One region of the Bacillus sp. JJ1609 genome, then DNA from elsewhere that is predicted to be linked to it. Evidence: riboswitches for the same ligand, from Rfam matches in the RefSeq annotation. Region 1 holds a riboswitch; each other region holds the start of a gene.

What was found. A riboswitch is a leader RNA that binds a small molecule or an ion and turns the genes downstream of it on or off. The one in region 1 is predicted to bind cyclic di-GMP.
Region 2: it holds a riboswitch for cyclic di-GMP, as region 1 does, so the genes downstream of both, V7654_RS18940 (hypothetical protein) here and V7654_RS07265 (anti-repressor SinI family protein) in region 1, are expected to answer to the same signal.
Region 3: it holds a riboswitch for cyclic di-GMP, as region 1 does, so the genes downstream of both, V7654_RS18020 (LPXTG cell wall anchor domain-containing protein) here and V7654_RS07265 (anti-repressor SinI family protein) in region 1, are expected to answer to the same signal.

Annotation. Positions count from the first base shown of each region.
Region 1 covers NZ_JBALSS010000006.1:526,194-536,307, reverse strand. Annotated here, with positions in the region: gene treR (trehalose operon repressor) at 1-296, opposite strand, end outside; gene V7654_RS07270 (helix-turn-helix domain-containing protein) at 950-1,270, shown strand; gene V7654_RS07265 (anti-repressor SinI family protein) at 1,416-1,562, opposite strand; cyclic di-GMP riboswitch class I at 1,592-1,677, opposite strand; gene V7654_RS07260 (helix-turn-helix domain-containing protein) at 2,341-2,685, shown strand; gene V7654_RS07255 (pseudouridine-5'-phosphate glycosidase) at 2,951-3,862, opposite strand; gene V7654_RS07250 (carbohydrate kinase) at 3,875-4,972, opposite strand; gene V7654_RS07245 (nitrous oxide reductase accessory protein NosL) at 5,236-5,910, shown strand; gene V7654_RS07240 (ABC transporter ATP-binding protein) at 6,010-6,741, opposite strand; gene V7654_RS07235 (ABC transporter permease) at 6,734-7,567, opposite strand; gene V7654_RS07230 (nitrous oxide reductase accessory protein NosL) at 7,549-8,010, opposite strand; gene nosD (nitrous oxide reductase family maturation protein NosD) at 8,007-9,362, opposite strand; gene V7654_RS07220 (MDR family MFS transporter) at 9,893-10,114, opposite strand, start outside.
Region 2 covers NZ_JBALSS010000026.1:23,202-33,315, reverse strand. Annotated here, with positions in the region: gene V7654_RS18955 (TetR family transcriptional regulator) at 1-57, shown strand, start outside; gene V7654_RS18950 (hypothetical protein) at 80-733, shown strand; gene V7654_RS18945 (HD-GYP domain-containing protein) at 843-1,745, opposite strand; gene V7654_RS18940 (hypothetical protein) at 1,858-2,550, opposite strand; cyclic di-GMP riboswitch class I at 2,624-2,713, opposite strand; gene V7654_RS18935 (glycoside hydrolase family 172 protein) at 2,825-3,940, opposite strand; gene xylB (xylulokinase) at 3,941-5,383, opposite strand; gene V7654_RS18925 (energy-coupling factor transporter transmembrane component T family protein) at 5,491-6,267, opposite strand; gene V7654_RS18920 (ECF transporter S component) at 6,280-6,882, opposite strand; gene V7654_RS18915 (energy-coupling factor ABC transporter ATP-binding protein) at 6,909-7,730, opposite strand; gene V7654_RS18910 (energy-coupling factor ABC transporter ATP-binding protein) at 7,744-8,580, opposite strand; gene udp (uridine phosphorylase) at 8,592-9,311, opposite strand; gene V7654_RS18900 (ROK family transcriptional regulator) at 9,383-10,114, opposite strand, start outside.
Region 3 covers NZ_JBALSS010000025.1:46,340-56,453, forward strand. Annotated here, with positions in the region: gene V7654_RS18005 (ornithine--oxo-acid transaminase) at 1-1,024, shown strand, start outside; gene V7654_RS18010 (DUF378 domain-containing protein) at 1,069-1,302, opposite strand; gene V7654_RS18015 (iron-containing alcohol dehydrogenase) at 1,503-2,666, shown strand; cyclic di-GMP riboswitch class I at 2,916-3,008, shown strand; gene V7654_RS18020 (LPXTG cell wall anchor domain-containing protein) at 3,162-4,664, shown strand; gene V7654_RS18025 (class D sortase) at 4,724-5,386, shown strand; gene V7654_RS18030 (glucose-6-phosphate isomerase) at 5,584-6,930, shown strand; gene V7654_RS18035 (YugN-like family protein) at 7,238-7,645, shown strand; gene V7654_RS18040 (potassium channel family protein) at 7,642-8,628, opposite strand; gene V7654_RS18045 (hypothetical protein) at 8,844-9,050, shown strand; gene V7654_RS18050 (amino acid permease) at 9,117-10,114, opposite strand, start outside.

The sequences.
Region 1 (10,114 bases):
TCAACATTCGTTTCAGCCTTGCCTCCCATGTTTTCGGCGAGCTCCTTGAAGCTTACCAGCCCGGAAATCGGGAACTGATGCCTTTTTAAATCCAGCACCAGCGAGCCCTTCCCGCGAATCTTCTGGATAAATCCATTCTGCGCAAGCAAATTCAATGCTTTCCTAATGGTCTCCCTCGAAGTTTTATAGCTGTCAGCAAATTCATTTTCTGACGGCAGGATTGTTTTCGGCTGATAATGGCCCTCTTGAATCATTCTCGCGATCTCTTCATATATCAACAAATACTTTTTCTGCATCATATTCCCCCGTGCCTATACTGATTGCTATCATTTTACCTTTTTTTCCGGGTTTTGAGAACAAATGTGGTGCTAAAGACTCTTATTAAATGGTTCAGTTAAGGAACAGAGTGCTTTTGTTTTTTTAGTTGCGAGACTACTTCTGCTGAAATGGGATTAAAAACGGAGAAACTGGGATTAAAAATACTGTAACTGGGATTAAAATGCTCAAAACTAGGATTATCTCTACAGTTGGCCGCGACTTTGGCAGCTCTGTTGATTGGAACAGAAAATGCTGCTGCCTTTCCATCGTGCGTGGTTCATTCCAAGAAGCTGTTCAGTGTCCTCCGGAAAATGCGGTTCAGGGAAGACCTAGGTAGTCCGCAAGAATGATTATTTTACCCCGCAGACGTGGGATGCTTCCCGATTGCCCGAGGTAACAGCGCCTATGATTATCATGATTCTGAGACTTAAATCCTGTAAAATTAAGTCGATATAAAATTAGTGATTGAAATTCCACTAATTTTCCCAACATGAGCTCTGCAAAAACTTCAAAAAAGTACCCTATAGGAAAAATAAATTGGTTATAATTGTTCTATAAGATGTTCTTAATATGGAACTGTTTAAAATGATTTGTTATGATATAAATATAAATTGATAAGGTGTGGATAACTATGATCGGTGAGCGCGTTAAAAAACTTCGACTTGAAAAGAAAATGTCGTTATCCGAACTGGCCGAACAAGCTGGCGTCGCGAAATCATATTTAAGCTCTTTGGAGCGCAATCTTCAAACGAACCCTTCAATCCAATTCTTAGAGAAAATCGCTGCTGTCCTTCATATCCCTGTGGACCATTTAATCCACGAACAGCCAGACAAGGAGAATATGGATTCTGATTGGGTGAACCTTGTTAAAGAGGCAATGGATTCTGGAATTTCCAAAGATCAATTCCGTGAGTTTCTGGAATTCAATAAATGGAGAATTCATAATAAGTAACGTTCGGTGGATAGCCTAGGCTGTCCTTTTTCTTTGTTTTGTGCAAATCAACACACCGCCCTTAGGATCGCATGCAACTCTCCTAAAAATAAAAAGCACCTCCAAAAAGAGCTGCTTGATCAATTTTTTATTATATATGTAGGTTTTAAAGCTCAGTACCAACTGATTGGCCATTGAAGTTTGTTAAAAACTCTCGAATTTCCTCTTTATTTAAGCCCATTTCTAGTGCTTCCATGATTAACTGCATCCATTCTGTATCCAGTTCTTCGAAAATTGCCTTCTCACTAATCACTTTCTTCCCCCCAAAATACTATTTGTATTCCAGGCAGTCCGGCCATCATAGTACATTGCACCTTAGATCCGTGACTTTGCGTCCTAGTTTTTCAACAAGTTTGCCTTTTTCTGTGCCTTTTTTCATATCCTTAACTCCCAATATCATTGTATATGGTTCTTTTTATTTATAATGTAGGTATTTGTCGGTTACTTTTTATCGATTATTTCTTTTTTTTTCCACAGAATTACAAAAAACACTTGTTGTCTTGGTAAGTTTTCAGAAATTTCAAGCATTTATAAGGACTTTTTTGTCATATTTTATACCTAATTGTTGAACAGTTTTTTTATTCTTACCCCCAAAAATTATTGGCGGACTCTCTACGAGTAGTTTCTTTTTTATATGGAGCGTTATTCCATCGGTTTAAAATGGCCACTTTTTCAAGAGTTACTGCTTGAAAAAAGGGATATCTAGTTAAATCATGACCACAAACAGGGCAAAGCCACTCCCCTACCTCATTGCTGCTATACGATGGACGATTGCATCGATCACAGTTTTTTCTGTACATCCCCTTCAAAACCTCCTGGGCAAGAATAAAAGCCGCCTACGTTCTTTATAAAGTATAGTTCAATAGAATCATTTATGAAAAAGTCTAAAAAATGCCGAATTATCCCAAAAACTCACTTTATTCGTTCGTTTTAAAGAATATACTCTGTTTTTCTTACATTCTTGTATTTTTAAAAGAACTCAAATGTTCGTTATAATGAATAGATGAATTGATTTTAAGGAGAATAATCATATGATGGTTGGAGAGAAAATTAAAAGTCTGCGGATAAGAAAAAAGTACTCGATCACTGAGCTATCTGAAAAAGCAAATGTGTCGAAATCTTATCTTAGTTATATTGAAAGAGGCATTCAGAAGAATCCCTCCCTGCAAGTGTTATCTCGTCTGGCCAAAACGCTGGACACTACGGTTGAATATTTAATGGGGCACGAGATAAAGGTCAACAAGAATGGTATTCCAATTGATCAGGAGTGGCTCTTGCTTGTGGATGAAGCGATAAAGAACGGAATCAGCAAAGAAGATTTTTCCTTTTATTTGGACTTTGTGAAATTCAAGAATAATATTAATCACGACAAATGATAGCAAAAACAAATCAAGTACTTTTGGCGAGTATCCTCAGTCACCCTGCCCTCTCATCCTCCCAACTATTTTTTTGTTACTAATAAAATACAACTACGCCAATCTATTTAGACCAATTTTTAAAATTTATTGCATTAGAGTGCGTTATTCTTAGACATGGTTATGTATCAAGACTTTTCAGTAACTTACAATTCATAAAATATCCATCAGTGATAGCGACGCATAAAAAAAAAGAACCAGCATCATGGCTGATTCTCTATTTGCTCTATTTTGCAAGGCTGACAGCGATCATCGCTCCTACCCTGGCATTGTTTTTGACAAGCGCGATATTTGCAGCAAGACTCTTTCCTTCTGTTAATTCTTTTACTTTTCCCAGCAGGAACGGAGTAACCTGTTTGCCGCCGATTTGATTTTCTTTCGCTTCAGCCAGTGCTTTTTCTATGACACTATTGATTAGGCTTTCCTCTAGAGCATGTTCTTCGGGAATCGGGTTTGCCACCACGACGCCCCCATTCAGCCCCAGCTCCCATTTTGTCCGGATCATATCTGCAACTTCAGCGGTTGTATCCAGGCGGTAATTCACATTGAATGGACTCGTCCTCGTATAAAACGCTGGCAATGTGTCCGTTCCAAAGCCTACGACTGGAACTCCGTATGTTTCCAGATATTCAAGTGTCAATCCCAGATCTAGAATAGACTTCGCGCCTGCACAGACGACGGCTACATTTGTATTTGCGAGCTCCTGAAGGTCAGCGGAAATATCCATTGTCAATTCTGCTTCTCGGTGGACGCCGCCAATTCCCCCTGTGACAAACACTTCAATTCCGGCTAACTCTGCGCAAATCATGGTTGCCGCTACTGTAGTCGCACCATTTTTCTTGGAGGACAATAAGTATGGCAGGTCACGCCTGCTCGCTTTTTCAACATCCTTGCTCTGTCCCAAATATTCCAGCTCGTCATTTGACAAGCCAATCTTTATTTTTCCGTCAAGGATGGCAATCGTAGCAGGAACTGCTCCATTTTCCCGGATGATTTCCTCAACTTCTCTTGCTGTGTGGATATTCTGTGGATAAGGCATTCCATGAGAGATAATGGTAGACTCAAGGGCAACAATAGGCTTGCCCTTTTCTCTTGCTTCGATTACTTCCTGTGAAAATTCAAGCCACTTCTCTAGCATCCTATATCCCTCTTATTTAAAGTTTTGTTTATACGTGTCGAGCAATTGTTTATTATTTAAAATTGGATTCACTGTTTCAATTGTCTGCAAGGTAAGAATCGAGCAAGCCATGCCTATTTTGCAGGCATCCTCTGTTTGGATCCCATTTAGGTGAGCATAGATAATTCCTGCTGCCAGGGAATCCCCAGCTCCGGTCACATCGATCACGGATATGCTCGGCGGGATAAGCACGCCCGCTTCTCCTTTAGATGAAAAATAAATCAGCCCATTGTCTCCCCTGCTGATGACGACCTTCTCGACGCCCTTATGTATAATCAACTCAGCAGCTTTAAAGAAGTCGCCTTCATTTTCAATGACGACTCCTGAAATGGCTTCTGCTTCGTCCTTGTTGGCAATCAGCCAGGTCACACCGGACAAATCCTCTGGCAGTTTTTTCGCTTTTGGCGAAGAAACCGGGGTGATGCAGAGCGGAATGTTTTCTTTCCTGCAACGCAAGATGATCGCCTCGAGGACATATGCGGGAAAATTGGTATCAAGAAAAATGAAATCAGAGGAAGCAAAATAGCCCCATTTACTCTCAATAAATTCTGGGGTGATAGAATCATAGATTGACATTTCTGCCAGTGCAACGGACATTTCCCCTTCATGATCCAGCACTGCCGTGTAGGCTCCTGTAGAATGCCCCTTAAGCATTTGTGAAGGATTGACATCAGCAAATGCCTTTGTGTATTCCATAAGCCAGTGCCCTTCATGGTCATCGCCTACGACGGTCAGCACGCTGACATCGCTTCCGAGCCTTCCTAGATTTTCGCCGATATTCCTTGCCACGCCGCCGCATGATTTCGAACTCTCTGCAGGGTTTGAGGTGCCAAGCTCCAGCTGGCTTTTCGACCAGATTTTCCTGTCGATATTCGCCCCGCCCACGCACAATACCTGGCGTTTCTCAGGCAGGATATAGGCACGGCCAAGTATTTTTCCTTGTTTAATTAAAGATGAAATATAGCCTGCAACCTCTGCACGCGATAAATCGGTCTTCGCAGCTAAATCGCTTTGTGAGATAAAAGGATCTTCTTTAATCAGTTTTAAAATCAGCGCCTCTTTTTCGTTCATGCTGCGCACCTCGCTATTTCCAAATACTAGCCTATAATTAAATCTTAAACTTTTGTCTGAATTTACACAACATTATTAAAAAACAGTTACATTTTTAAAAAATGGACTTCCTTTTGATGACTGGGCCCGTAAAAAATCGTTCTGTATATCCGTCACAAAATTGTCAAAGAGATTCGGCAAATCTCACGCTTTTCCCACTGAATTTTCTTATTTTAATCACAACTCCTTGGTAGGATTAATTTCGAACACAAGGAGGGATTCAGATGAAGAAATATTTATCTATTTTAATTGCATTATTCTTATTAACCGTTATATCTGCCTGCGGTAATGATGCTGCAGAAACAAAGGATGAAAGTGGGGGTAAGACAGCTTCTGCGACTGAAGAAAAACACAATGAGACAGAGCATGCTGACGGTCCTCATGAACCTGGTGAAGACGATGTATGCGCCTTCTGCAATATGAAGGTCTATCCTGAAAACGATCCAATGGGCGTTTTCACTGCACAGGCAAAAACCGCTGACGGGAAATATGTATTCTTCGACGATTCCGGCTGTCTTTTAAACTCACCGAGAAGAGATGACGTCGAGTACGATGAAAAATGGGTACGAGACTATGTAACTTCCGAATGGATCGATGCTGATACGGCTATTCCTGTAAAAGCGGACATTAAAACGCCAATGAAATACGGCTATGCATTCTTCAAGGATCAGGCAAGCGCCGAGAAATTCATCGCTGAAAATAGCGACAAAAAACCAGAGCTTGCTACCTGGGAACAAATTGACCAGATTTCAAATGAACGATACATGAAGAAAATGAAGATGAAAATGAATGGCGGCAGCATGAATAAAAAGGAAAACAGTGATATGAATGGCGAAGACAGCAGTATGGATGGAGATCACAATGAAATGGAAGCTGAGGACAAAGAAAGCGGCCATTAAACAGTAAAAACCCGGTGCAAATCCTGCACTGGGTTTTCTATTTGTGTTCCTTTCTGCTTTCTTCCATCAGTGAGTCTCTTATCCACATGTGGATAAGATTCAAATTGGGCCCTGTTGTGCACGAGAAAAGAATATCTTTTCCAGTGGTGAGTATACTCCATCTTGTTGGATGAGCGAATTAACTGCATCACAGTATTGCATCTTCCCTTCCTGCATGAACGCAGCTCTGTCAGCTAATTCTTCTACAAGGCTGAGAATATGGGTAGTGAAGAAGATCGTCCTTCCCTGGCTTTTCTCCTCGAGAATGATTTCCTTAAAGCGAAACACCCAGTATGGGTCAAGACCATTGGTCGGCTCATCGAGAATTCTCAGCGGGACATCGGGCAGAAGTGCCTGCGCCAGTGAAAGCCGCTGTTGCATCCCTTTTGAATACTGCTTTATTGGCATATGGCGTACTTCGTACAATCCAACCTGCTGCAATGCCTCGCTTACCTTTTCATCACTGATTTTTCGAAGGCGGGCAAAAAAGGTTAATACTTCAAGTCCGGTTAATTGGCGCGGGAACAGCATTTCATCTGGCATATAGGAGAATAACTGCTTGTATTCAAAGCTCTGCGGATTCACTTCGTTTCCTTTCATTAACACCTTACCTACAGTCTGCTTCATGATACCCGTCAGCATTTTGATCAGCGTGCTTTTGCCGGCTCCATTCCCTCCGCAAAGTGCAAAAATTTCCGCTTTGCCGACAGTCAGATTGATATCCGTGATTTTTTTCGTCTCACTATAATGTTTGGCCAAACCCTCCAGCCTGATCCATTCCTCGTTACTCAACAACAGCCCCCCTTTTAATCCTGCGCACTGAGTATAGAACAGGCAGGATTGTCCACAGCAACGCAGCGGATAAAAATAGCATCTTTCCTGTCAATCCATCCGCCCAAACCGTCATATCATATAGGCGCGGCCCAAATACGGATGCCCCATCGAGCGATAGAATCGATTGGACGCGGATTAACTCCACAGGGTTAATAAAGATCGAAACTGTTAGCATCGGCAGCAGCCACTGCTTCATCGTGAACATGCTTGCTCCCATGATGATGAAATCATAAAAAAGCACAAGGAATGTCCAAACAATCAAGTTGCTCCCAAGCGCCTGAAAGCGAGTTTTGGATAAGATGCCAATCATCATCGCGAGCGAAAGGAATATGGCCGCCAACAGCACCGAATATAAATAGAACGAAATCAGCAAAGATACTGAAACGCTGCCGCCAATGAAGAAAATCACCAGAAAGGCCGCCCCATAGCCGAATGTCACAACAGACCAAATAGCTGCAAACAGCCCTGCGTATTTTCCGAGGATCACACCCCAGGGAGAAACTGGATACGTCAGGAGCAGCATCAATCCCCTGTCTTCTTTTTCACCTGACAAAAACAAGCTGCCAATCAGCAGCGACAGCAACGGGATCAGCAGAAGGTTAACATTCAGCAAACTTGCCGTCATCCGATTGAATCCATCAAAACCAAATCCGCCCGTATTTCCTAAAAACGCAACCATAACTGCCAAAGATGAAAACAACAGGCCAAAGCCGGCCAGCCAGTGGCTTCTCATGATCAGGGTCATCTGCTGCCTGGCAATATGCATCATTGTTCCCAGCTCCACTCATGATTTGCCAGTGCTTGATAATCCAAGATTTCTCCCATCCCCTGTTCCTTTACGTAATTCTCAGCGCTATCCTTATTCTTAAAGCTGACGACCCCATTGGCCATTGGCGTCCAAAAATCAGGATGGTAAGCGTAATAAGCCTTTTCAAGCTCTACCCACTCAGCAGATTCCATATCCCGTACAAACTTTTTCGCAGCGCCTCCCTCTTGCAGGCTGCTTTCTGACTTACGGAATTCCTCCATGCAGCCTATATCATCGAATTTATAAATTTCGCCATCGTCGGTAACAACCTCTGTCGCAAAATTCTCATTGACAATTCCCATATTACATATCTCGCATACATCGATCTCAGGGTTGATCTCTTCAGGTTCCATCGAGCTGTTCTGGCAGCCGCTTAACATCGCCAGCAGCAGAGCCGCCATTCCAAGTTTTTTTATCATAGCAGTTTCCTTCCTTTCACAATGACTATTAAAGAGAACAAGATAAACAAGGCGCCGGCAATCCCAGGAATGGTCGTATTTTTGCGAGTTTGCTCTTCATCCGGCTGCAGAGTTGTGACTGGTTCCACAAGCGGTTTCGCATCATATACGTTGGCAGAGCCAATAGACGGGAATAACGACTCCGCTTTAGTCCAGAGTTTAATCGACGGACTTTCAAAGAAGAATTGCCAGTATGGCTGTTTTTGTAAAAGGCGATCATACAATGAACCTGCCTTGTACGCCTCTTCGCCAATGCCATCACCCGAGAGATCAAAACTGCCGTAATCATCCCAGTAGTTCCCTCTCATGCCATTATCGAGCCTCATGTCGTCACCCGATATCTTTGACTGCACGATATTGCCGATAAAATTGTTTTCCGAAAAGGTATTTTGATGATTTTGATCTTTGAATTCCAGTCCAACCTGGTTGGCTGCAATAATATTTTTAATCGCACGAGTATCCTCACCATTTTCCAATGAAAGTCCAGTACTGTTGTGAATGATTTCATTTCTTTCGATTAGAACATTCTTCGTTTCATAAATTAAGATTCCGAATCCCCTGACATGGAAATGGTCTGCAACCCTGTTTTCAATGAACTCAATTTCCTGAGAATCCATCACCATGAATCCAGTGATATTTTTTTCGACATCATTTTTTTTTGCTAAGATTTGTTCGCTGAACATGAAGTGCATCGCATAGCGGGATTGCTGGACATTGTTATCAGTTACGTTAATGTTTTTTGTAAAATCAAAATAGATGCCATCCTGGACATTGGAAATTTGATTACCTTCGAGCAGGTGGTCCCTGCCTTTAAATATATGGATGCCATTTCCCCGTTTTGAAAAATGGGATTCATAGCTTGTGATGCTGTTTTCAATCAGTTCATTTTGATTGCTGTTTGCTATATAAATTCCGTTATGGACATTTTCCAGCGTATTCTTTTTAATTACATTCTTGTGGGCTTTTTTAATATTAATTCCGCTGTCCTCTTGTTGGGTGCCAATGTTCCTGATGGTCAGCCCTTCGAGGTGGACATTGGATCCAGTAATTGTGATGACATTACCCCTTCCGCTGCCATCAATGATTGCTCCCGGTTCTCCCTTGATTGAGATTGGCTTATCAATGACCAGGTTCTCCTGATAAACTCCACGCAGGATGAAAATGAAATCCCCATTCTTTGAGCGATCAATAGCAGCCTGCATGGATTGCCCTTTTTCTACTTTAATAGTCTCGGCCGATGCATTGGTATGTCCCATGGCAAAAAACATGACAAATAACAATGTCATTGTTACAGCCCGTACGTTACATTTCATGGCTACCCTCCCTCAAAAACGTTCCACTTTAAAACTAGCAAATAAATGTGAGAGAAACTTGAAATTATTGTGGGGAAATGTTGAAGTTATCCAGTGGGATGCCAGTAAAAAATGGCATGATTACAGAGAAAAACAATTGTATTTTTAATTTTCTGAATTCAAATATTAAATTGTGTCTATTTTGTGACAATTAGAATATAATGTAAATACTATGCAAGGACTTATAATTTCATTAGGAGGACATGGACATGACGATTGTTCATATTTTAAACTTCTCCATTCCAATCGCGATGATGCTAGTAATCGGATTCGCGGTGGATAAAATGTGCCAGCCTGATCCTGTTGAGCAGGAAGCGGAATGATTTCGTAATGTGAATATGAATATGAATTAAGGATTTCCCCTCTGAAACAGGAGTATTTTCGCGGAATTAAGGATGATTTCACGGGATAATGAGGTGTTTTTGCTGAGGAACATTACTTTTTTAAGAAGCCTAAAAAAGCAGGACTCCAACGAATCCTGCTTTTTCGCATTAATTTTTCACAATAGCTGGGGAAGTTTTCACAAAAACCTTGTTCCCCTGTACAAAGAATAAGATACTTCCAAGAACCGCAACGGCAATAACTGAGAATAATACAGTACCGCCAGCCTCCTTTAATAAGAAGCCACCTACAATCGGTCCAATGAAATGGCCAAGCTTGCGGAACTGGGCTGCCCCAAAATATGTCCCTCTTAATTCATCCGTCGCCAGCTG
Region 2 (10,114 bases), on a different contig from region 1:
TCCCAGTTTGAAGCATTTCATACTTATCTTGCCTTAGTTTTAAAACCCAATCATTAAATCAAAAAAAAGGAGCTGTCTTATGAAATCGACGAAATTAGGCGGGATCTCTGCCATCCTTGTTGGCGTGTTGTATATCGTAACGGTCATTATTGTGTTGCTGTCCCCTCCAGGAGAAAATGCTGTAGTTGACCATGTTACGTATATGAATCAGCTGGTAGCCGTCCATTATATATTAGGATTTTTAGGAGTGTTAGGCATCATGGTGGTCCTTACTCTTTCCAGGACCATTGAAGAGATTACACAGCACAGTGAATGGTATCCGTTCGCTAAAATCATGGCCATCATTGGATTTTCGTTATTAGCCATCAATAATTTCAGACAAACCGGATTGGACCATGAATTAAGCCATCAGGCAGTACACAGGGGCGGAGAAATTCTCGAAACAGTAGTCCTTTCATGGGCAGGTCTGGTGGAACTTAGCCCACAAGGATGGCTGGATTTTGGCTTTGTTGGCCTTTGGATCTTTACCTTTGGTGCCATGACCTTAAGAAGGAAAAAGCAAAGAGCATTATCCATCCTTGGAATGCTAAGTGGAGGATGTTTTATTTTGACTGTGCTTGGAAACGTGACCGGCCTCTCCATCTTCGTACAGATTGGCATGGGATTAGGAGGATTACTGTTTATTCCAGCATGGTTTATTTACAATGGGGTTCTCTTGGTAAAAGGAACATGAACATGGGGACGGTTCTCTTGTCGCAGACAGAAGGTATCCGAAATGGAAAACGTCTTTCTGCTCAGAAATTGAGGCTAACAAAAGAAGCACAAGGTACGTCCCTGTGCTTCTACACATGCCCTTCCTCTTTTAACACTTCTTCAAGGGCGGCTACTACTTCTCGGTCATAATGTGTGTCTACTAATCTTCTTAGTTCATTTAGTGCGTATTCGGCAGTAAACGCCTTGCGATAGGCTCGATCCTCTGTCATCGCATCGAAGCTGTCGCTGACGGCTATGATCCTGGCTTCAAGGGTGATTTCTTCTTCTTTCAATCCATATGGATACCCGGATCCGTTCAGTCTTTCATGATGTTGTTCAATAATGGCAGCGATGCCCTCATAATACAGATCCTTCACCATTTGGGCACCATCTATTGGATGGCGCTTAATTGCTGAAAATTCTTCATCTGTCAGTTTACCCGGCTTGTTTAAAATTTCAACAGGCGTATGTATTTTTCCAATATCATGCAGGATCGAGGATATATACAAATTTTCCAGAGTTTCTTTGGAAAGCTTGAGTTTTTTGGCAATTTTCATTGCATATTGAGACACTCTTTCACTATGTTTATACGTATATGGATCCTTCTGTTCAACCTCATTAACAATATTTTTCAGACGCTGAATACTCTCGCTCAATTGATAAAAAGTAGGCTCCGTTATCACCCATAAGTACCTAACATCTGTTAGAGTTTTAAAATGGATTGGCTTTTCAATATTCATCGCAGAGTAATAATCATGCGCCCCAAGTTTTATTTTCTCTCCGTCCAGTTCACATTCCAGTTCCCCTTCCAGGATGTAGAAAAACTCCATGACATCCGGGTTCTCACTTGGATATACGTAAAAAAGAGTATCCTTAACGATCGTCTGGACCATTACTTCTGATCCTCCGCCTCGCCCTAGTAAACTGATCGAAAAATGTTCAGCTTGGAATTCTTCAATATTCGTTCCTTTTTGGCCAAGATGAAATGGCACATGAACCACCTCTAACGAAAAATTACAAAAAGAGCCTATAGTAGTTCTATAGACTCTTTACCTATAATTGTAATTTATTTAAGTAGTTTATACAATCTTAATTTTCAGTAATTTAAAGACCTACGACTCTGACAGGATCAATCCAGACTTCCTTATCGCCAAAACGGACAAGTTGCCAGCTGCACTCCGCCGTAACCCCATATTCGGCAACCTTTTTAATTGTCTCATTAGACATCTCAAGTGTTTCATCATAAACTTTGCCGATGACCTTATCAAGGTCTTCCACGTATTTCTCGGTTCTGGCTTGATGCATCTCTTCTCTTTTGTTCATCTTTTCTTCCAGTTTGCTGATCTTTTCCCTGATTTTCTTTTCATCCTTGCCTTCCGCCGATAAAAGCAAGGCTGTCAGTTCATCTAATTCCTGGCTGATTTTCAGGAGTTTCGCATTAAGTCTCTCCGTTTCCTCTACCAACTTAATCTCTAATTTTGCTAACTTCTCATTTAGTTTTTCTTTCTTCTTTTCATCATTTTCCACTTTCGCTAATTCAGATAACACGATTTCCTTCTCTTCATTTATTTTTCTGATCTCTTTACCCTCTTCAATCTTCCGAACATCCTCCAAATAGTCCACCCTTATCTCGTCTGCCTCTTCCACACCTTTGGCAATCTTCTTTTCAATTTCCATATTGGTTTTCTCAATCAATTCCAATGCTCTCTGAACATCACGATTTTCTTCTGCTGAGGCTGTAGATGCAATTCCCAGAATCAATGCTACCGAAAACACAATAGACATTAGTTTTTTCATGCCTTCTCCCCATTCCTCTATTAGTTAAAATAACCCAAACAAAAAACCCACTTAAAACAAGAGGGCTCACGTGATCTGCAACTGGCTGGCTTAACGGGAAATCCTGTTTTAGCCCCTATAGCTTTGCGTCCTTACCTTTTCAGATAGGTTGCCCTAGTACTATTTAACTATCTAATGCAAATATATCAGGATTTTTCTGGAAAGTCTACTAAAAAACTTTAAATTCTGTATATTCTAACAATATCCGGAACATGGCGACGGTTCCAGCGCACCCTCATCGATCCCACCTTTTCTTCCAATCTGGCAGTGCAGGAAATGGATTATGAGGTTCTTGTTGATACCAGTAGGCGACGGATGCGATGTCTTCGCTCAAGGGTTTGTATCGTTTATATTTCGGGAAGTTTGGGTACCATCCTAGGGTTTGAACAGTGACTTTTAGGTCTGATTCAAAGCCGATGGCGTCTAGTAGGTGCCACCGATAAAGACTGTACTTCCGGGGCGCATGGTCATTGACAATTTTAGCTAACGGCATTCCTACGTAAGGGTAACTAAAGGCTTGCTCGTTGTTCTGAAAAGTTTGGTTATCTGACGTATCGACATTTGAAAAACCCCATGCCCCTCCGAAATAATCTTCCGTTCCCGTATCAGCCATGGTCGGGTATTCGGTATCTCCGTCCAGGTAAAATTTAACTTCACCTTCCCCCCACCAATTACTCGAAAGAGCATTCCAAGCCAAATATGTACCGACATAACTCCCCTTGCCCTTTATCCCATCGACAATCACATAGTTGGGATCTTCAATACTCGTCACGTTTTTGCGATACTGAGCATGAAAATAGCCTGCATCCTTTGGAACTTCCTTCAATTTGTATTGAATTTTGTAAGCTACAATAAACGAATCTATCGGCCCTTCGTTACTTAAGGTAAATTTGGCTCCTTCTCTAAACGGCATTTGCCAGTAGCAATTACAGCCTTTTCTTGGAGCCACCACGACTGGTATAGAATTAACAAGATGAGGCTGACTATCATGCCCCATTGCGAAAAAAGCTCCTAATGGACATTCTACAGAAGGATGTTCCTCATCATCCCAATAAATCCGCAACACAAGCTCACTATAGTTTTCTAGACTGCTAGTGATAAAAAAGTAATTTATCATCCCCATACCCTTAATGTCAGCCAACACTGCCGTTTCTCCTGATCTCACGTTAATAAAAGGCCGTACCTTATAGCCTTTACCAAGGTCAAGAGCAGCATCGCTATGTTCTAAAAAGGGATCTGAAGGATTAGGTTCCCATAGACAAGCCTTTCCTTTCTCACCTGTCGGATTTTCCGGTGATATTTGCCGTGTCGTTCCACCTAAGTCAAATGGTAAGTTGCCAAGCATACTCATTTAGAAATCCTCCCTTACATTCTGGTTATAAATTTTTCGGAAAAATTCATAACCCTTGTTATAGGCTTCAACAGCTTCTTCCACTGGACTTGCCATAAGCTTTACTTTATCTTTTAATAATCCAGCAACAGAATCTAGTGATTCAATGACTCCCACACTCAACCCAGCAACAATAGCAGCCCCCATTGCTGCTTGCTCCTCCGTATCACAAACATAGATATCACTTTGAAAGATATTTGCCTGCATTTGCAAAAGCACCATACTTTTTGCGCCTCCACCAGAGGAAATAACTCGATCATAGGTCAGTCCCGCTTTCTTAAAATCATCCAAAAGGTCCCTCAAACCATAAATCATTCCCTCCATACCAGCCCTGATGAGATGTGGAGTGGAATGGTCAGAAGTCAATCCATATAAAACACCTTTTGCCTGTGGATGATTTCGTTCACCATTTAAATATGGTAAAAATACTAGACCGTTACTGCCTACATTCACCCCTTCTGCCAGCCGATCAAAATACTCATATGAAAATTCACATCCTAAAATGCCTTTCATCCACTGAAGAACACTGCCGCCATTCAAACTCGTTCCCACAATATTCGTTAGATCTTCTACCGCATGCAAGAAGATACTTAAACCTTCTAATCCCGTACCCTTATGAAAATCTTGTGTTAAACTAATTTGACTTCCTGTGCCGATATTACAGTTTAATGTTCCTTTAGAAAATATAGAGTTTCCCAGAAGCTGCATCGAATGGTCTGAACCACCGTAAGCCACCTTACTTTGTTCAGAAATACCTAATTGACGGGCAACTTCTGGAATGAGCATTCCTGCTACATCAGTTGAACGATGGATTGGGGGAAATAACGAAGAGTCTATACCTAATTCTTCCAAAAGTGCATAATCCCAATTTTGCGTTGAAAAATCATAGGCCCCAGTTCCACAGGCATCCGTATGTTCCGTACCAATTTTACCCGTTAGCTTATAACGAAGATAATCCTTCGGAAGCATCACCTTATCAATTTTCGTATAAACATCCGGTTCATGCTCCTTCACCCATAACAAGGATGGCAATAACGTTCCGAGCCAAAGGTTAAGTACCTTTTCGTTGTTAACGAATCTTAAGGCTTTTTGTAGTTCCAAACCCGATCGTTGATCAGCCCAAATGATAGCGGGTCTAACAGGCTTACCATAAATATCGACCGCCACCAAACCATGCATTTGACCCGACAGCCCAATCGTTATCGGCTCCTCCTTTAAATCTAACGAAGATAGAGATGTACAAACGGCATGCCACCATGTATTCTGATCCTGCTCTGCCCACTGAGGAAATGGTTGATTAATATCATAATCCACTCTATTATGATCTGAAACTTCCAGAAATTCGTTCGTGACCAGTACTTTTAAACTGGAGGTTCCGACATCGATTCCAACTAATTTATTCATCTAACCAGCCCCCCCTTTTGCTTTTTCTAAAGGCCTGCTAACCCAATAACAGCTCTTCGATAAAATAGAGATACTTGTTTCTCACAAGTATCTCTACCTATAAATTGTCACATAAAGATCAAATACAGCCTATAAGCCACTCCAAAGACTGCGAAAAGAGTTGTACTAGCAACAATGAAATGATCAACTCTCTGTTTCGGAGGATCGCGGTAATACGTTTTCTTAGCACTCGAATTAAAACCTTTGCTTTCTAATGCAACCACTTGGTTTTGCACCTTCATAATGGAGTTCGAAATCAGCGGAACCATGATCGGAATGAACGCCTTCATTCGATTAAGCAAGTTCCCCTCAGTATCCAACCCCCTCGATTTCTGGGCATTCATAACCTGATGCATTTCCTTATTCAGAACCGGGATGATTTGGAAAGTGGAAGTTAACACAAAACTGGCTCGATAAGATACACCCGCTTTATTTAGAGCAACCCCCAACTCCGTAATATTTAAGGTCCGAATCGCTATAAACAAAACGGCAATAAGCGGAACGATTCGGCAATACACATTAGCAGCCGTTGTTAAACCTTCTTGATATAACGTAATACCCGTTCCAGAGATGATGTTCCAAACCACAGTCTGGTTGGATGGAGATAAAATTCCCTGTATTAAAAACAAGCTGATACCAAGAAGTATAGCCGCTATTAATAAAACCTTAAATTCCTTGAACATTTTCTCTTTTAAAATAACCAGTAGGGCTAGGACAAATATGACACTTGAAATATAGTAATTAGAAAAAGTAAATACACCGACAATAAAACCCAATGAGGCCCATATTTTCGTCATTGGATACATTCTCTTTAAGAACGTATCCTTTTCATGAATACTTAGCATGAAATCATATCCTTAGTCTTTCTGTTTAACAGGGATTAAATTTTTCATATTCGCTGGCAGTTTCTTTAAAATTAAGAAAGCAATAATAATCGCAATTCCTTTATCAACTAAGTTAACTGGCAATCTAGCAACAAAGGCAGAAGAGAAGATATCATTTCCAGCAGCAAGGAAACCGGCAACCAGTAAATCAACACCAGCGCCACTGACGCCACCATAGAGGAATACCACTAGAGGCGCTGCAATGAATGAATTTGCTAATGTAACTAGGACAGTTGCAAGTACAATGTGAAGCCAGTTCTTGAACTTCCCTTTTTTAGCCATATAACCGACAATGATACCTGAAGCCATATTACACAAACCAAAGGCCATTCCTAACACATCACCATGAATAAGCCCTAACACAACATTTGTCAGCAAGCCTGTAATACCACCGACTAGTGGCCCCGTAATAGATGCGATGACAATGGTTCCGATCGAATCCATGAAAATCGGTAACTTTAGCTGCCCGGCAATCATTCCAGCAATCACGTTGATGGCAATGCCAATAGGAATGAGAATAAGGGCATACGTGGTGCGGGTCTTGCTGTTAAGGGTTGCGGTCTTTTTTTCTTCCATTTGCTTTCTTCCTCCCTTAAAATAGATTAGTTTTGAATTGATCTATTTTTATAGTGGGAAACAAAGTCTCCTACACTTAAAAATATTCGCTTTTCGGGGTCAACATCTAATCCTAATAACGTAATCTGTGGAGGTTCAATCCATGCTTTTTCTAAAATTTCTGTTTCCCCAAATACACTAGCTATGTGGGAATCCAATAAGACTTTACCCTCTGCCATCACGATGACTCTGTCTGTATTCTCCGCGACAAAATCCATATCGTGTGAAATCATGATCACGGTGTTTCCTTGTTCATGTAAGAGCGAAATGATTTTTCTTAGAAGCTGCCTTCCGTCCTCATCTAACCCACCCGTTGGTTCATCTAAAATCATGACCTTAGGGGCATAGGCAAGCACAGAGGCAATGGTTACTAGTTTTTTTCTGGTATAATCCAATATCATGGGATGTTTTTCTAAAATATTTTCAAGATTCAGTAAATTTACTACATACTCAATTTGTTCCTTTGTTTTGGCTTCACTAAATTTGAAGTTCTTCGGACCCACCTTTAGCTCATCCATAACACTAGAGGAGAATATTTGATGATTCGGATTTTGAAACACATATCCAACCTTCTGTGATAAATAACTGACACTTTTATTCGTCGTATCATCACCATCAATGATGACGGAGCCGTGAGTGGGCTTTAATAGTCCATTAAAATGCCTAACTAATGTGGTTTTCCCGCTGCCATTTTGGCCAATGATACTCACCAGGTCATTAGGCAAAATGCTTATATCAACACCCTTTAATGCCTGCACTCCTCCTTTATATTCATGGACAAGATTCTTTGTTTGAATAATGTTTTCCATTCTCCTGCCCCCTTCACCCCTTAAATTTCTGACTCGCTTCTTCTAGATTGATTGGAAGCTGAGCAAAGTGATAGACTTCCTTTAAACCATATGCGGCATCGGTTACTTGCGGCAATCGAATACGATATTGGTTCAATAATTCCTTTTCTTGGAGGATATCCTTTGTGGGACCATACAACTTTAATTCCCCTTCGTTAAAGACCATCAGTTTCGTCGTATATTCCGCCATTTTCTCGATGTTATGGTCTACCATAATAATCGTTCGCCCTCGTTGATGTAATTCTTTAACCAGCTTAAATACTTCCTCCCTTCCTTTCGGATCTAGCTGAGCGGTCGACTCATCTAAAATAATCACTTGCGGTCGTAAGGCAAGAAGGCAGGCAACCGCTAGACGTTGCTGCTGCCCGCCTGAAAGTTGAAAAGGAGAGCGCGCCAGAAATGGTGTTAAATTACAACTAACAGCCACTTCCTGTACTCGTTTCATCATCTCTGAACGTTCAAAGCCCATATTACACATCGCAAAAGCAATCTCATCTTCAACGGTTTCCTGTGTAAACTGACTCTCAGCATCTTGAAAAACGACGCCGACTACTTTGGTAAAATCAGAGACATTAGAGGACTCGATGACTTCTTTGTTAACAGCAACATCCCCTATCCAATCGCCTCCCATAATATGAGGAACAATTCCAATCATCGAAAGACACGCGGTCGATTTCCCTGCTTTATTTGGCCCAATGAGTCCCACAAAGTCTCCTTTTTCTATAGTGGCTGTTATATTTTTAATAGCTGGCTCTTCTGTATTAGGGTAATAATAGGAGAAGTTCCTGAACTCAATGATTGGAGTGCTCAAAATGATCCCTCCTACTGGTTTTGCTTTTCTAGTATTTTAATAGCCTCTAAACCAACCTTGATGGTTTCTTCCATTGAACCCGACATATTCAACAGACAGCCAGCTCTCAGTTTTCTGACAGACGAAACGATATATAAAGCTGCCGCCTCCATTTCAGAAGCAAGCGCTCCGCCTGCGATCCAACAATTCCATCGTTCTTTCAAGGTATTGGCAAGAGGCATCGTTTCTGGCTCGACTTCTCCATAAAACGAATCCTTCGATTGGATCACACCTGCATGATATTTTTTCCCCAGATTCGTAGCCGCTTGGCATAACGCCATGGAAACATTCAAATCCGCTACCGCCGGAAACTCCATTGGCATATACTGCCTAGTCGTTCCTTCATCCCTAATCGCAGCGGTTCCGATAACGACCTCACCAGGTTGGATATAATCTTGAATCGGTCCTGCTGTGCCAATGCGAATAAAAGTATCAGCTCCGATTCGACTTAATTCCTCAACCGCAATCGCAGTAGACGGCGAGCCAATCCCAGTGGAACAGACAGAAACCTTGATTCCATCAACATAACCAGTATAGGTTTTGTACTCACGGTTCTCTGCAACCTTCCATGACTCATCAAATAAACTAGCTATTAACTCTACCCTGCCTGGATCTCCAGGTAAAAAAACATAGCGCCCAACATCACCCTTAGCAAGATCAATGTGGTACTGTTTGTTTTGTTTATTTAGCATGAAAAATTCATCCTTTCTATATGAAAAATAATGTAATATGGAATCCAAAATGTTATGAGAAACTGGAGTGGTTATAAATAACGATTAGGGGATTTTAAGAAATGGTCTGCCGCGATGGCGGCTGCACCGTATAGGATGGAATCATTGGCAAACTCCGTAATTTGAATCGTTAAATTCTCATATACACTCGAAATAAGTCTAGGTTTTATCGTTTCACGAATCGAATCTAATAACAATTCCCCTCCTCGCGACATCGTCTCGCTAATAATGATCCAATTGGGGTTGTAGGCATTTACGATATTCACAATTCCAAACCCCATATATCGACCCATTTGTTTTACCATCTCGATTGCTAATTCATCTCCTGAGTCCATAGCCTTAAAGATTCTTTCTGCTGTTATGTTTTCCCCATCATTTAGAACACTTTCAGCATGCACGCTTAAGTTTTCTTTCGTATGATGAACAAGTGCATATGTAGTACAATATTTCTCCAAACAACCAAAACTTCCGCAAGAACACTTTCTGCCATTGAAATCGATACTCATATGCCCTACTTCTCCTGCCATCCCTTGGCTCCCAGAAAACAACTGACCATCAATGATAATTCCCGCTCCAACGCCTTCACCAGCAAGGAAATTTACCATCACCCCATGTTCAAAATGATTATCACTAAACCACCATTCTGCTAGAGCCGCTGCGTTCGCATCATGTTCAATAAACACTGGCAGAGTGAAAGCTTTAGTGAACTCCTTCTGAATGTCAATATTCTCCCAGCCTGGCAACTCAGTAATTAGAGCGATTCT
Region 3 (10,114 bases), on a different contig from region 1:
TCGACATCCAAAAATCATCCAGGCTCTTAAAGATCAGGCTGATCGTGTGACGCTAACGTCAAGAGCTTTCCATAATGACCAGCTTGGACCTTGGTATGAGAAAATATGCAAATTGACGAATAAAGAAATGGCCCTGCCTATGAACACAGGAGCAGAGGCTGTTGAAACAGCGATTAAAGCCGCGCGCCGCTGGGCATATGACGTAAAAGGCGTAGCTGATAATCAGGCAGAAATCATCGCCTGCATCGGCAACTTCCATGGCCGTACAATGACAGCGGTATCGCTTTCATCAGAGGCTGAGTATAAGCGAGGATTTGGACCTATGCTGCCTGGAATCAAATTGATTCCTTATGGGGATCTTGAAGCTTTGAAGCAGGCAATCACTCCAAACACTGCTGCATTTTTAATCGAACCAATTCAGGGAGAGGCAGGTATTGTCATCCCGCCAGAAGGCTTCATGAGTGCTGCACTTGATTTGTGTAAGGAAAAAAATGTGTTGTTTATTGCTGATGAAATCCAGGCTGGCCTTGCAAGATCAGGAAAAATGTTTGCATGTGAGTGGGAAGGCATCGAGCCTGATATGTATATCCTGGGTAAGGCACTAGGCGGAGGGGTATTCCCAATTTCCTGCGTTGTGGCAGACAATGATGTACTAGGTGTTTTCAATCCTGGTTCCCATGGTTCAACTTTCGGCGGCAATCCGATGGCTTGTGCGGTATCAATTGCTTCACTTGATGTACTGATCGACGAAAAGCTGGCTGAACGATCTCTTGAACTTGGAGAATATTTCATCAGCAAGCTTCGTGAAATCGATAACCCTATGATAAAAGATATCCGCGGACGGGGACTTTTCATCGGTGTAGAATTGACCGAGCCGGCACGTAAATACTGTGAGGATTTGAAAGAGGAAGGGTTGCTTTGCAAAGAAACACATGATACTGTCATTCGTTTTGCGCCTCCGCTCGTTATTAGCGAGGAAGATCTTGATTGGGCGATTGAGCGGATCAAGAAGGTATTATCATAATCAAATACACTAGAAAACCCGCCCATCGGCGGGTTTTTTTGTATTTATCTTGTGGCCCTTGGTTCTGCTGCTCTTTCTTCTTCTTCGCTTGGAGCGAAAAGAAGTCCAAGATTGATTAAACCTGCAAGTCCTACCAAGCCATAAACTATTCTGGCCAATGCTGAGTCCTGACCTCCGAAGATGGCTGCAACAAGATCAAATTGGAAGAATCCGACTAAGCCCCAGTTAATAGCACCAATAATCGTAAGAACCAATGCAATACGTTGAATACCACTCATGGATGTTCCTCCTTAAAATATTGATTCACATATAGGTTGATTCAGCAGGAAGATTATTATTCATCCCCACTGCACTTAACCATTACTCGTATAAAAAAAGCTGTAACATTTCACAGAACATTGGAGAACATTAAGAAGTGCAATATTTTTGCATTGCATACGAAAAAGGAACATAATTGGCGATAAGGAAGGTGATTTAAATGGATAATTTCACATTTTATAATCCAACTAAATTGATTTTTGGAAAAGACCAGCTGGCAGAACTGAAGAATGAAGTGCCTCAATATGGCAAAAAAGTTCTTCTTGTATATGGTGGCGGAAGTATAAAGAGAAACGGGCTTTATGATTCTGTCCTGAACTATTTAAAAGAAATTAGCGCAGAAGTATTTGAGCTTTCCGGTGTTGAGCCTAATCCGCGTATATCAACTGTCCGAAAGGGCGTTCAAATCTGCAAGGAAGAAGGAATTGAATTTCTGCTTGCGGTAGGCGGCGGAAGTGTCATCGACTGCACAAAAGCAATCGCTGCAGGTGCTAAATATGATGGCGATGCATGGGACCTTGTGACAAAGAAGGCGTTCGCATCCGAAGCACTTCCATTCGGAACTGTGTTGACTCTTGCTGCAACAGGTTCTGAAATGAATGCAGGTTCGGTTATCACGAATTGGGAAACGAATGAAAAATACGGCTGGGGCAGCCCGGTGACGTTCCCAAGATTCTCCATCCTGGACCCTGTGAATACATTTACTGTACCAAGAGACCAAACAATCTACGGAATCGTCGATATGATGTCTCACGTTTTCGAACACTATTTCCATTTGACTGAAAACACTGAGTTTCAGGACCGCATGTGTGAATCCCTGCTGCTGACTGTTATGGAAACAGCGCCAAAGCTTCTAGCAGATCTTGAAAACTACGAGCATCGCGCAACTATTTTATATGCAGGCACTATGGCATTGAACGGTATGCTATCAATGGGCTACCGCGGTGACTGGGCTACACATAACATCGAACATGCCGTTTCAGCGGTTTATGACATTCCACATGGAGGAGGACTTGCAATCCTGTTCCCGAATTGGATGAAGCACAACCTGAAGGTAAAACCAGAACGCTTCAAGAAAATGGCTGTCAGGGTCTTCAACGTTGATCCTGAAGGCAAGACAGATGAAGAGGCTGGCCTTGAAGGAATCGAAAAGCTGCGTGAATTCTGGTCAAGCATCGGTGCTCCGTCCCGACTTGCAGATTATGATATCGATGACAGCAAGATTGAAGTAATGGCAGATAAAGCAATGGTAAATGGAGAATTTGGCAATTTCACAAAATTGACCCACGAAGATGTGGTTGAAATTTATCGCAAGTCTTTGTAAAAGTCAAAAAGGACCCGGGCAAACCGGGTCCTTTTTCATTTTTTTAGGAAAATATACATAACAACACATCTCTAAAAAGGCTTGAAACACTTATATTATCCTTGTTCTCGGTTAAAAAATGTAACTAAAGAAAAAATTACCAATAAAATTTATAGGTCTAAATGTTTAACAAGATGGTTAACTGTGGTAATTCTCTAACTGTAAGACAATGGAGCTGAAGGGATATTTTACATAAATGGTCTTCACCATCCATGCTAATAGCAAACCAGCTGAAAAGCTGGGACGCAAAGCCAGGAGTCTAAGGCAGCCTAATTAGGCAGCTATGATCGTCCAGCCGCCATGGTATGAGAAATTTGTCCTGGCGGCTTTTATTGTCAAAAAAATCGCAGAATTTTATCGAAAGGGAGGAGAAATATCTAATTAAATAACTGAATATTCAGTCTTTTAAAAGTACAAGTATTCAAGATAAATAATTATGAAAAGGGGATTAAACATTTGAAAGCTATTAAACATGTATCCATTCTGTTATCCATCATGCTTTTGTTTTTCATTAGCCTGCCTGTAACTGGGACATTTGCAGCTGGCAATGCCGAAAATCAGGCTGTGAAAAATGGCAAAGAATCATCTCAGACTGATTCCGAAAAGAAAGAAGTAAAGAATAATCAAGCTCAAAAAGAAGCGTCAAAACCAAAGGTTCAAAATGAAAAAACAGCAAATTCAAATAACAACAATACTGAAAAAAGTTCAGCTGTAAAAAAAGAAGCTACACAGGTTCAGCAAGCGGATAATAAAGAAAAAACTGAAACGAAGGATGAAAATGCTAAAACAGTTGAGAGTGCATCAAATGAGAACGATACAAAAATGAAGGTAGAATCTGTATCGGAAAAAGTAGTGAATACAAATAAAAGTACGCAAATCCATTTGCACCTGAAGGATTGTGTAAACCCAACTGTAAGTGTCTTCGTTGAACTTAAAGGGGAATGGAAGGAAATGACCAATCCAGGAAGCTCCCCACTCTTTAAATTGCTGGATTCAGGAGAATTTGTAAAGGATGATGTAACGGCCTTTAAGCTTGTTTTTGAAGGTGGAGAAGAGTTAGTTGTTCCAGTTAGTGAAATTAAAGTGGGTGTCGAGGCAGAAGGAACGATCAACTATGGGCTGGAAAATTGTGACCTGGCCGAAAATGGGGAAACTGTACCGGATAAGGATGCAAATAAAAGTACTCAGATTCATTTGCATTTAAAGGACTGTACAAGCCCAGCTGCAACAGTATTTGTAGAGCTTAAAGGCGAGTGGAAGGAAATGACCAATCCAGGCAAATCACCACTCTTTAAATTGCTGGATGGCGGAGAATTTGTAAAAGAAGACATCACTGCTTTTAAAATTGTTTTTACCAGCGGCGGTGAGCTAGTTGTACCTGTAAGTGATCTTAAGGTTGGAGTCGAGGCAGAAGGAACGATTAACTACTGGCTTGAAAAATGTGATATGCCTCTGAAAAACACATTCAAGACATTAAGTTTAATGATCGATGACAGCAAGGGCAAAATCGACAGTGCTGCAGTAATTATGATGAATGGGAAACGCATTGAATTTAAGCTTGTGAATCATGTTTGGACGATCTATTTAACAAAAGAAGCGAAAGTGGAAATGCTAAGAGGACTCGAATTAACAAGCAATGGGCAAACAAAGGTCATCCCCTTAACCCAATTATCTGATGAAATGGTCCAGATTGAAGATGGCGTTCTAACCCTTCAAGTGAATTGGAGCATGCAAGGAGAGCTAGTAGGTGAAGAACATAATGAAGGTGCATTACCAGTTCCTGTGAAGAACTCTGGCTCAGGAAATACACCTGGAGTATCGAAGGATTCACAAGGTTGGGTTGGTGGCGATGTCCTTCCGCAAACTGGTGAAAGCAGCCGGGTGCTGTATTATATCCTTGGCTTCTTGATTGCAGCAGGTGGAGTTATGCTAAGGCTCAAGAATCCATTGAAGAATTAATTTGTGTAAAAACTTGAGAGGGGAAGACATTCCTCTCTTTATTTATATCTGAGGTGAAAATGGTGAAAAAGGTATTTTCGATAGTTTTAATCCTGACCGGGTTTACTATCTTCTTTTATCCAACGATGAAAGATTTATATACATCCTACAGCCAGAAACAAATTATTGACCAGTGGGAAAATCACTCCCTTGACGAAAATGATGCAGCAGAGAGCCTTGGCGAGCTGGAAGATGTGTTCAGCATCGAAACGAAGGCGGAAACTGTTGAATCAGCAAATCCTATTATTAATCAAGAAGAGAAAAAAACAGAAGAAAAACAAAAAATGGATCCAGGAATGGTTGGTGTTATTGAAATCGATAAAATTAATTTAAGGCTTCCTGTTCTGAACGGGGCTTCGATGGCTAACATGGATATTGGTGCTGGTCTGCTGGAAGGAACGGCACTCCCGGGAACTGAAGGAAATAGCGCGATTGCCGCCCATCGCAGCAGAGCCTATGGCAAAATGTTCAACCGTCTTGATGAAATCTCCACAGGGGATCTAGTGACGGTAAAAGACAAGGACCAAACCTATCAATATGAGGTTTACGAGACGTTAGTCGTCGAACCAAATGACGTATCTGTGCTCAGGGGCAGCAATGATGAAAAAACACTGACTCTTATTACCTGCACGCCGATTGATACGGCTACGCACAGGTTAATTATCAAAGCGAAAATGCCTTAATCTACATGTCCGGGTGACTTCCCGGACTATTGTTTTTTCAGGGGTTTAAAAACAATCAACAAGGAAAAAAATAACGAAGTCATGAAGTTTTAAAAAATATTTCACAATTGGACACGCTTACACAATAGTGTGATTCTTGATTCTTGGTGGAGCTTTCGTTAAAGTGGTAGAGAATACAATTAAATGGAGGATCAGACATGACACATGTTCGTTTTGATTACTCAAAGGCGCTAAGCTTTTTTGGTGAACACGAAGTTACATATTTAAGGGATTTTGTAAAAGTAGCCCATCATTCATTGCACGAAAAAACGGGTGCGGGCAGTGATTTTTTAGGCTGGATCGACCTGCCTGTGAACTATGATAAAGAAGAATTCTCACGCATTCAGAAGTCTGCTGAAAAAATCAAAAGCGATTCTGATGTATTGCTTGTTGTTGGTATCGGCGGCTCTTACTTAGGTGCACGTGCGGCACTTGAATTTTTGCAGCACAGCTTCTATAACGCTCTTTCAAAAGAAAAAAGGAAGACTCCGCAAATTATTTTTATCGGCAATAATATCAGCTCCAGCTATATGACAGACGTGATGGATCTTTTAGAAGGAAAAGACTTCTCTATCAATGTCATCTCCAAGTCTGGAACAACAACTGAGCCTGCGATTGCATTCCGTATTTTCCGTAAGCTTCTTGAAGAAAAATACGGTGTGGAAGAAGCTCGCAAACGGATCTACGCGACAACAGATAAAGCGCGTGGTGCATTGAAAACTCTTGCTGACGAAGAAGGCTATGAATCATTTGTGATTGCTGATGATGTCGGCGGACGTTATTCTGTATTGACTGCAGTAGGCTTGCTGCCAATCGCTGTCAGCGGTTCAGACATCGAAGCGATGATGAAGGGTGCAGCACAGGCAATGGACGACTTCAGCAAGTCTGAACTTGAAGAAAATGCTGCTTACCAGTACGCTGCAGTCCGCAACGCTCTTTACAATAAAGGCAAAACAATCGAAATGCTGATCAACTATGAGCCATCACTTCAGTACTTCTCTGAATGGTGGAAGCAGCTGTTCGGCGAAAGTGAAGGGAAGGATCAAAAGGGAATTTATCCTTCTTCAGCAAACTTCTCAACTGATCTTCACTCTCTTGGACAGTATGTGCAAGAAGGCCGACGCGACTTGTTTGAAACAATCATCAAGGTCGAAAAGCCTCGCCATGAAATGGTGATTGAAGAAGCTGAAAGCGATCTTGACGGTTTGAACTACCTTGCTGGCAAAACAGTTGATTTTGTAAATAACAAGGCATTTGAAGGTACAATGCTAGCTCATACTGACGGCGGCGTTCCAAACCTTGTCCTTACAATTCCACAGCTGGATGAGTACACATTTGGCTACCTTGTTTACTTCTTTGAAAAAGCTTGCGCAATGAGCGGCTACCTTCTGGGAGTAAATCCATTCGACCAGCCAGGTGTTGAAGCATACAAAGTAAATATGTTCGCATTGCTTGGCAAACCAGGCTTCGAGGAAAAGAAAGCAGAACTCGAAAAGCGCCTTTAATAATCATGAAAAGGAGTACCCCATTTGGAGGTACTCCTTTTTTTATGGTAATCAGCAGGTTTGTATAGCAGTTTCTTGCTATTCAAAATTTATGAATGTTGTATTTACTGCCAAGCAGCAAAAAATTTTCCCAAAGGCTTTTGTCTAAAATATTGTTGTTTATATGGAGTGTTTGAAATCAACTTATAAAAAGCAACACATTTTACGAAAACAGCCTTAGCAAAAAAAGTCTATTCAATAAACCATAATGAAATACTCCCTTTTGGTTAAAACTAACCTTAAAATGCACAGAAAGGCGGAACATCCAGTGATTGAAATTCCATCTGAACTTGAAGGCAAACACTTTGACCTTTTTAAACTGGAACAGATGCTTAAACCTCTTGGTTACACAATTGGCGGGAACTGGGATTATGACCATGGAGCCTTTGATTATAAAATTGATGACGAAGTCGGTTATCAATTCTTGAGGCTTCCGTTTAAAGCAATTGATGGCCAGCTTGACTCTAGAGGCTGTACGGTTCAATTGCAGCGGCCAATGCTTCTTTCACATAAGTACCAGCGAGGAATTGACGACCATGCCAATATTGGGAATGCGAGTGCTACATTCAACCAGTTCCAGGAACCTGTGGACAAGGATGCAAGCTTTCCAGAAAAATATATTGAAGTCGGGAAATCGCTTGTCCATGAAGTCGAATCTTCAATTTTGAACCACTAATTGGTGATTGTTAACAGCATGTCGTTTTGGTCAATTTTAATATGATTGTTGGGGTTGACAATGATGTCATCCCCTTTTTTAATTCCAAGCAAAATTACATTCTGGGCTAATAGCATCGTGCTTGCCTCGATGAAACTCTTGCCGATCGTTCTGCTTTCAGCCGGTAGATAGGAAAGGTGCTTGCCATTGAGTTCTCCAAGAAAATCAAGCAGTGAATTAACATGTCCTTCTGTATAGATGCTGTTTAAAATGACAGCACTAGTTAAAGAGTTAGTTTGAATCAGTTCATCTGCTCCCGCTCTGCGCGCATTATTGATCTGCTCGCTTGTCAATATTTCAGCGATACAGTAAATTTCAGGGTTGAGTCCTTTTATTGCTAGTAGAGTCAGCACAGTGTGCATGTCTGCGTGCAATTCATCCAGGTTCTGATCAGCAGTAATAATCACCTTTCTTGCTGTTTGAATCTTAGCCCTTAATAATGTATCGTCACTGTTAGCTCTGCCTTTAATAAAATGAACATTCTCTTCGCTGATAGGATTAGACTTTAATGATTCATCAATTAAAATAATCTGCACCTTGGATTCAGACATAGACCGAATAATTGACCGCGACCTTTCGTTCCAGCCAATAATGATGACATGGCCAGCCCCTTTGAAAATAACATTTCCTTTAAGATATTGGTTCTGTTTTGTAACGGTAGCGGCTGAAAGATGGATGAAATAAGATGACAAAAAGCCTGTCCCAACCAGCAACAGGAGTATGCCAGTAATACGCCCCAGAAAAGTCGATGGATAAAAATCCCCGTAGCCTACAGTTGATGCGGTAATGATTGCCCACCAAATCCCATCAAAAATAGTGGGGAAACTCTGTGGTTCAATGAGGTGGATGATTGCACCAAAAATAAAAATAATGAAAGCGGCAATCATTAAAAACCTTGTTAAAATCGGCAGACGAATGAAACGAATATACATCTGGTTCGTCAAGTTAACTCCCCCTAAAATCTTGATCTTCATATGTAAGAAAATATTCATTACTTTTCCCTTATTCACTAGTTCAAAAACAGCTTTGATGTGAAATAATGTATTACTATTTTCGGCCTAGCATCCGTTTTTAAAACGCTGCTTTACTTAAAATGTGCAGTAGCCCGTACCAATTCTTCCTTCTGACATATGATGTAAAGTAAAGGAGGGATAATGATATGTCGATAGGATCAAATTCATATGTTTGGCTTTTCCTGGCTGTTATTTTAGCAGGGTATGCGCTTTACAGAGTAGGGGCTCTAGCGTGGGTGGCATTTTTGGGCTTATCTTTTTTACAAATCGTAGGAATAGTTGTCATCGTTATTTTTGCATTCTTAATCATATTCATTGGAATTAAAGTCCTGTTAAGGGGCGGCTGGTTCTAATAATAGAAAAAGAACCTGCCTCATAATTAGCAGGTTCTTTCTCTTCTTTTAGTATCAAAGATTTTGTTAAGTTGTTCCTTTCAACCTCTGTGGTGCCACCCTGCCGTAAAAGATAATCCCGCTGGCAAGGAGGATAACTCCGAAGGTAAATGTTTTAAGATCCGAGGTACCTGCAATAATGACCCAGATGGAGTACAGAGTCGAAATCGCTGCAATCACTCCATCCACCACTCTTGATTTCATATTAGAATACGTTTCTCCAGTGAGTACAAGCTTTAATTGGAAAACAGAAGAGATAAAATAAGGGACTAAATAGGACAATGTTGCAATAAAAATAATAAAGTCAAATGCATTTGCAATGGAGTTTGAAATGGTCGAAAAAACAAATAGCTGACCCAAAATGTTCGTTACAATTAAAGAAAAAACCGGAAGTCCTTTTTTATTTTCCTTCAAGAATGATGGCAGGAAAAGACCTTGTCTGGCAGCCTGGTAGGGAACCTCGGCACTTAACCATACCCAGCCAATCGTAGAACCAAATAAGCTGATCAATCCAAGTATGGCTAGAATTTGACCTCCAATTGGTCCGAGGACAGTTTCAATCGCATCGATCAATGGCTTTTCAGATGCAATCAAAGATTTTTGGTCAAGCATCCCCATTACAAGCATGCTTATTCCAATGTAAATGACTAAGGCAATCAATAATCCGAGAACGGTTGCCCGTTTGACATCTACCGGACGTCTCGCCCTTGAAGCGAAAACTACAGCAGATTCCACCCCGATAAAAGCCCAGAGAGTGGTGATTGCGGCATTGTTGATTTGCCTATACAATCCGATTGAATTGCCAGCTTCGTCAAAACGGGGAGCAGAGAATGGCAGGATGTTTGCTTTTTGAAATGCAAACAAGCCTATAATGATAAATAGAAAGAAACCTATTACTTTTGCTGCGGTGGCTAAGAAATTTATTTTTCCAGCCTGTTCCATTCCACCTAAAATGATAAAATGAGTTCCCCATAAAAGAAGTGTACATACAATAAAGGTCATTAGATTTCCGGTTCTAATCACTG